DNA from 2 places in the Mesorhizobium sp. P2_A8 genome. Region 2 is predicted to be linked to the other one. Evidence: predicted binding sites of a transcription regulator. Region 2 holds the regulator's gene; the other holds the start of a gene.

Region 1 (3,412 bases), on a different contig from region 2:
ACCGCCTTGGCGCCGAGCGACAGCGCCTTCAGCACATGCGTGCCGCGCTGCACACCGCCATCCATGATGACGTCGATCCGGTCGCCGACCGCATCGACGATCTCGGCAAGCTGGTCGAAAGCCGCTCGCGAGCCATCCAGTTGGCGGCCGCCGTGGTTCGACAGCACGATGCCGCTGCAGCCGATCTCGACGGCGCGCCTGGCATCCTCCACCGACATGATGCCCTTGAGGCAGAACGGGCCCGACCATAGCCTGACCATCTCGGCGACATCATCCCACGTTATCGACGGATCGAGCATCTCGGTGAAATAGCGGCTGATCGACATGGTGCCGCCCCCCATATCGACATGCTCGTCGAGCTGCGGCAGCTTGAAGCCCTCATGCGTGAAATAGTTTAGCGCCCAGCCCGGCTTGAGCGCGAACTGCGTCATCCCGGCCAGGTTGAGCTTGAAGGGAATGGCAAAGCCGGTGCGTTTGTCGCGCTCACGGTTGCCGCCGGTGATGCTGTCGACGGTCAGCATCATCACTTCGACGCCAACCTCCTTTGCCCGCTGCATCATCGCCCGGTTGAGGCCGCGATCCCGGTGGAAGTAGAACTGATAGACCTGCGGGCCGCTGCTGATCCTGCGCACCTCCTCGAGGCTGATGGTGCCAAGAGAGGACACGCCAAACATCGTCCCGTATTTGGCGGCGGCCTTGGCGACCGCCCGCTCACCCTGATGATGGAACAGCCGTTGCAAGGCGGTCGGCGAGCAGTAGACCGGCATCGCCAGCTTCTGGCCCATCACCGTCACCGACATGTCGATCTCGCTGACCCCGCGCAGGACGTTGGGAACCAGGTCGCAGGTCTCGAAGCTTTCGGTGTTGCGGCGATAGGTGACCTCGTCGTCCGCCGCGCCGTCGATGTAGTTGAAGATCGGCCCCGGCAGCCGTTGCTGCGCCATGCGGCGGAAGTCGGAAAAATTGTGACAGTCGCTGAGCCGCATCATCGATTCCAAATGCCATGGTGAGGCGAGCCGTCGCCATCGTTTCCTGCGTCGAATATCAACCGGAAGTCATCGTGCCAACGGCCTAATTGCCAAGCTGCCGCCCGAGCCCTGGCCGCGAGCACAAAAAGGGGCGCCCGAAGCGCCCCTTTCATCGAAAATCGACTGCCGGCGAAGATCACATGCCGAGATCGGAACGAAGCTCGGCCTTGGCCACCTCGTATTCGGCTTTGAAGTCATCCCGGTTGAGCAGGACCGCGGCAATGACGTTGCCCGAAATCTTGCCCATCTCGATATCGGAGGCGTAATGGATGCCGCCGACCTCACGATTGTGGGCGTATTCAGCCGCACGCGCCATGATCGCGGCGCGCTTTTCCGGAACCATGTCGGACAGGATGATGCCCATCATCGTGCCGACGGTCGCGTGGCCCGAAGGCCACGAACCGGAGCTCGACAGCTTGACCGCGGGCTTGACGAGGTCGCTGAGCTGGTGCGGACGCGGACGCTTCCAGACATCCTTGGCCGGATCAACGACAGCGCCTTCTGTGGCCACCACGCGATCGAAGAAAGCGCTGAATTTCGGCAGTGTCTCCTTGTTGAATCTCGGCCCCATGACGTTGGCGAAGCGCCAGACATTCTCCTCGGCATCGGCAACGGCGCTGGCCACCATCTCGGGCGTGCGCGTCACCTGCAGCGTCAGCACCTCGCCGAGTTCGGCCTTGGTCTGCGCCGAATCGTTTGCCGGCGGCGGCGGCAGGATCATCGTCAGGTCGATATCCTTGCTGGTGACGAAGGGCTGGGCGTCTTCCGCTTGCGCGGCCGAGCCGACGATGAGCAGCAGCAGGCCTGCCGCGAGCGATGCGTATCTTTTCATGGGTGCGATCCTTTGATGAGAGCGGCACAGGATCGCCAGACGCAAGTGACGGCCATGTGACACCACCGCTCTCCACAAATGCAAAAGGGCGCCTTTCGGCGCCCCTTGCGATCACATGGCTGTGTGCGGCTTAGTGCGCCACGCCTTCCCACACCTTGCGCTTGGTGAGATAGACCAGCGCGCCGAACAGGAGCAGAAACACCAGCACGCGGAACCCGGTCTTCTTGCGGTCTTCCATGTGCGGCTCGGCCGCCCACATCAGGAAGGCCGACACGTCACGGGAATACTGGTCAACGGTCTGCGGCGCGCCGTCGTCATAGGTCACCTGGCCGTCGGAGAGCGGCTTGGGCATTTTCAGCGACACGCCGGACATGAAGTACGGGTTGTAGTGGGTGCCTTCCGGTATCACCATGCCGGCAGGCGGCGTCTCGTCGTAGCCGGTCAGCAGCGAGTGGATGTAGTCGGGCCCGCCCGCGGCATACTGGGTGAAGATGTCAAAGACGAATTGCGGAAAGCCGCGCTCGACGCCGCGTGCCTTGGCCAGCAGCGACATGTCGGGCGGAGCGGCGCCGCCATTGGAGGCAGCGGCGGCTTCCTCGTTGGCGAAGGGCGCCGGGAAATGGTCGGACGGCTTGCCGGGGCGGTCGAACATGTCGCCGGCATCGTTGGGGCCGTCATGGATCGTGTACTCGGCCGCCAGCGTCTTGATCTGGGCGTCCGAATAGCCGAGGTCCGAAAGCGTGCGGAATGCCACCAGATTCATCGAATGGCAGGCCGAGCAGACTTCCTTGTAGACCTTCAGGCCGCGCTGCAGTTGCGCCTTGTCATAGGTGCCGAACGGGCCGGTAAAGCTCCAGTTCATCTCCTTCGGCTCGTCGATCGGGAAATGCGTCGGCGCGGCCGCGTTGTGTGCCTCTTCGGCGGCGATCGCCCAAGTGGCTGCGGCCCCAGTGCCGGCGGCCACAAGGCCGATCAGCGCCAGCGAGGTGAGAATCTTCTTCATGCCAAATCCCCTTAGATTCTCTACCGCTCAGCCCTTGGTCTCTGGTGCGGCCGCTGCACCCGCCGGATGCCCGCTGCCGCCCTTGTTCTTCTCGAGCACAGCCTCGGTGATCGAGTTCGGCAGCCTTCGCGGCGTCTCGATCAGGCCGAGCACCGGCAGCGCAACCAGGAAGAAGGCGAAGTAGAACAACGTCGCCATCTGCGCCATAAACACATAGCTGCCTTCGGCAGGCTGCGAGCCCAGCCAGCCAAGCAGGATGGCATCAGCCACGAACAACCAGAAGAACAGCTTGTACCAGGGCCTGTAGACCGCCGAACGCACCTTGGAAGTGTCGAGCCATGGCACCAGGAAAAGCATGACGATGGCGCCGAACATGCACAGCACGCCGCCGAGCTTGGAGTTGATCGGCCCGACATTGAAGGTGATGGCGCGCAGGATCGCGTAGAACGGCAGGAAGTACCATTCCGGCACGATATGGGCCGGCGTCTTCAGCGGGTTGGCGACCGTGTAGTTGTCGGGATGGCCGAGATAGTTCGGCAGGTAGAAAAC
Region 2 (3,412 bases):
GGAAGCAGCGGCAGTGATGACCGTGGTGCTGTCGCTGAACTTCCTCTCCGTCGCCGTCATCGACTATGCCGGCCAGGTGATCGCCGAGGAACAGCGCCGGCTCGACACGCTGACCATGTCGCGCGACGCGCTGGTCGGCGAATGCGTCGCCATCGTGCGGCGACGCCTCGAAGACCCCGATCTCGACGTCCGCAATGTCGCCCGCATCGCGCTGGCGATCCAGGGCATCACCGACACGCGTGCCCGCGCCATGTTGTGGTCGCCGATCACGCCGCACACCGATATCGCCTTCGCCGACATACTCGAGGACGAGTTCGGCATTCCCGCCACCATGGAGAACGACTGCAACATGATGGCGGTGGCGCTGCGCTGGCGCGACCCTGATCGCTACCGCGACGACTTCATCGCCATCCTTTTGTCGCACGGCATCGGCATGGGCCTGGTGCTGAAGGGCGAACTGTTCACCGGTACCCATTCTTCGGGCGGCGAGTTCGGCCACATGATCCATCGGCCGAACGGCGCGCTGTGCCGCTGCGGCCGGCGCGGCTGCGTCGAGGCCTATGCCGGCAACTACGCCATCTGGCGCAACGCAAGGCAGATGAGTGAGGACGCAGAACCAGTCGCCGATGTCAGCGACGCCGATATGCGCGCCCTGGCGACCGCGGCCCGCGAAAGCGATGGACCCGAGCGCGAGGCCTATCGCAAGGCCGGCGAAGCGCTCGGCTACGGTCTCGGCAGCCTCTTCGCGCTGATCGATCCGGCGCCGGTCGCCATGGTCGGTGTCAGCGCCGCGGCCTTCGACCTGATCGAGCCGGCATTGCGCGAGGCGATTGCCCAGACCGCAGGCGGCCAGCACTCGAAATCGATTTCCTTCGACACCGAGCCGAACGAACTGCCACTGATCCGCGAAGGCTGCGCCATGCGCGCACTGACCTTCGTCGACCAGGAAATTTTCGCGCTTGGCACTCACACAAGATCCGGCATCGTCGGCAAGAACGTCGCGTGAATCAGACGGGAGTCAATCTTCCCTGATCGCGTATCCCGCCCCACGAATGGTACGGATGACGTCGGGCATGCGGCCATTGTTGACCGCCTTGCGCAGCCGGCCGACATGCACGTCCACCGTGCGCTCGTCGATGTAGATCGTCTCGCCCCAGACATTGTCTAGCAGCTGGCTGCGCGAAAACACCCGACCGGGATGACGCATCATGAACTCGAGCAGGCGAAACTCGGTTGGTCCGAGCCGGATCTCGCTCTTCTTGCGATAGACCCGGTGCGATTCACGATCGAGCACGATGTCGCCGACCTTGAGCACGCTGGACAGCACTTCCGGCTTGGCGCGGCGCAGCAGCGCCTTGACCCTGGCCATGAATTCGGGGGTCGAGAACGGCTTGACCAGATAATCGTCGGCGCCGGTCGAGAGGCCACGCACACGATCGCTTTCCTCGCCGCGCGCGGTCAGCATGATGATCGGCAGCCGCTCGGTCTCAGGACGCATCCTTAGCCGGCGGCAGAGTTCGATGCCGGAAACCGCCGGCACCATCCAGTCGAGCACCAGAAGGTCGGGGACGTTCTCCTGCAACCGGATCTCGGCCTCGTCGCCGCGCGTCACCACCTCGACCTGGTAACCCTCGGACTCCAGATTGTAGCGGAGCAGCACACCGAGCGGCTCCTCGTCCTCCACCACCATGATGCGTGGCGCGATCATCGGCTGGTCACCCCTGTCGTCATGCCGCCGGCGCGGACATTGCCGTCTCGTCCTGCTTCGGACGATTGGCGGGCAACTGCGTACCGGTCAGAACATAATACGCATTCTCCGCGATGTTGGTGACGTGATCGCCGATCCGCTCGAGGTTCTTGGCGCAGAACAGAAGATGCGTGCAGGCGGTGATGTTGCGCGGGTCTTCCATCATGTAGGTCAGGAGTTCGCGGAACACGGAGGTGTATTTGACGTCGATGCGCTCGTCGTCTGCGCGCAGTTTCGCCAGGGCCGCGGCGTCGCGCGCCGCATATTCCTCGATGACACCCTGCACCTGGATCAGCACCAGCTGCGCCATTCCGTCAATGGAATGCGACAGGTCGCGCGGCGTGACGCTGAGGCCGACGGTGCCGACGCGCTTGGCGATGTTCTTGGCAAGGTCGCCAATGCGTTCGAGATCGCCGGCCATGCGGATCGAACCGACGACATGGCGCAGATCGTCGGCCATCGGCTGCCGCTTGGCGATCAGCGTGATGGCGCGGTCATCAAGCTCGCGCTGGCGCGCGTCCATGATCGCGTCGTCTGAAACAACGCGCTGTGCCAGCGCGTTGTCGGAATTCAGCAGCGCCTTGGTGGCACCACCGACCATCGAGCCGGCGAGATCGCCCATGTCACTGATGAGCCTGCTGATCTGTCCGAGATCCTCGTCGAAAGAAGCGACTGTGTGTTCGCCCATGATCCTGTCCCTCGTATGCCTGAGCTCAGCCGAAGCGGCCGGTGATGTAGTCCTGCGTGCGCTTCTCGCGGGGCGACGTGAAGATCTTCTCGGTGCGGTCGAACTCGACCAGTTCGCCCAGATACATGAAGGCGGTCTGCTTCGACACGCGCGCCGCCTGCTGCATGTTGTGGGTGACGATGACGATCGTGTAGTCGGCTTGCAACTCGTCGATCAGTTCTTCGATCTTGGCGGTCGACAGCGGGTCAAGCGCCGAGGCCGGCTCGTCGAGCAGGATGACTTCCGGCTTCACCGCCACGGTTCGGGCGATGCAGAGCCGCTGCTGCTGGCCACCGGAGAGGCTGAGGCCGCTGGCGTTGAGCTTGTCCTTGACCTCGGTCCACAGAGCCGCACGCTTCAGCGCCTGCTCGACGCGGCCGTCCATCTCCGACTTGCTGAGCTTCTCATAGAGCCTGACACCGAAGGCGATGTTTTCATAGATCGACATCGGGAACGGCGTCGGCTTCTGAAACACCATGCCGATCTTGGTCCGCAAAAGGTTGAGGTCCTGCGAGCGGTCCAGAACGTTCTGGCCGTCGAGCAGCACCTGACCCTCGGCGGTCTGCTTGGGATAGAGTTCGTAGATGCGGTTGAAGACGCGCAGCAGCGTCGACTTCCCACAGCCCGAAGGACCGATGAAGGCGGTGACGCTGCGCTCGGGCAACGACAGCGTGATGTCCTTCAGCGCCTTGCTCTGGCCGTAGTAGAAGTTGAGGTTCTTGACTTCGATCTTGGCCTTGCTGGCGGTTGCCTCGGCGGCGATCGTCATGTCTGGAGACAACATCTGGCTCATTTGTCCTCTCTGCGTCCTGTCAGGCTGCGCGCAAAGATGCTGAGCGCGAGAACCGTCAATGTGATGATGAGTGCGCCGGTCCAGGCCAGTTGCTGCCATTCCTCGTAAGGGCTGAGAGCGAACTGGAAGATGGTCACAGGCAGGC

What was found. The regulator PhoB, encoded in region 2, activates phosphate uptake and scavenging genes when phosphate is short. The targets are predictions, from matches to a motif close to TGTCATNNANCTGTCAT.
Region 1: AC1D10_RS07580 (acid phosphatase) is a predicted target of PhoB. The motif match lies at 1,906-1,922, and genes of this name have one in related genera.

Annotation. Positions count from the first base shown of each region.
Region 1 covers NZ_JBFUDB010000002.1:205,449-208,860, reverse strand. The annotation lists gene AC1D10_RS07585 (alpha-hydroxy acid oxidase) at 1-986, opposite strand, end outside; gene AC1D10_RS07580 (acid phosphatase) at 1,165-1,860, opposite strand; gene AC1D10_RS07575 (cytochrome c1) at 1,991-2,863, opposite strand; gene AC1D10_RS07570 (cytochrome b) at 2,891-3,412, opposite strand, start outside.
Region 2 covers NZ_JBFUDB010000001.1:1,120,980-1,124,391, reverse strand. The annotation lists gene AC1D10_RS05520 (ROK family protein) at 1-1,006, shown strand, start outside; gene phoB (phosphate regulon transcriptional regulator PhoB) at 1,019-1,708, opposite strand; gene phoU (phosphate signaling complex protein PhoU) at 1,728-2,435, opposite strand; gene pstB (phosphate ABC transporter ATP-binding protein PstB) at 2,461-3,267, opposite strand; gene pstA (phosphate ABC transporter permease PstA) at 3,264-3,412, opposite strand, start outside.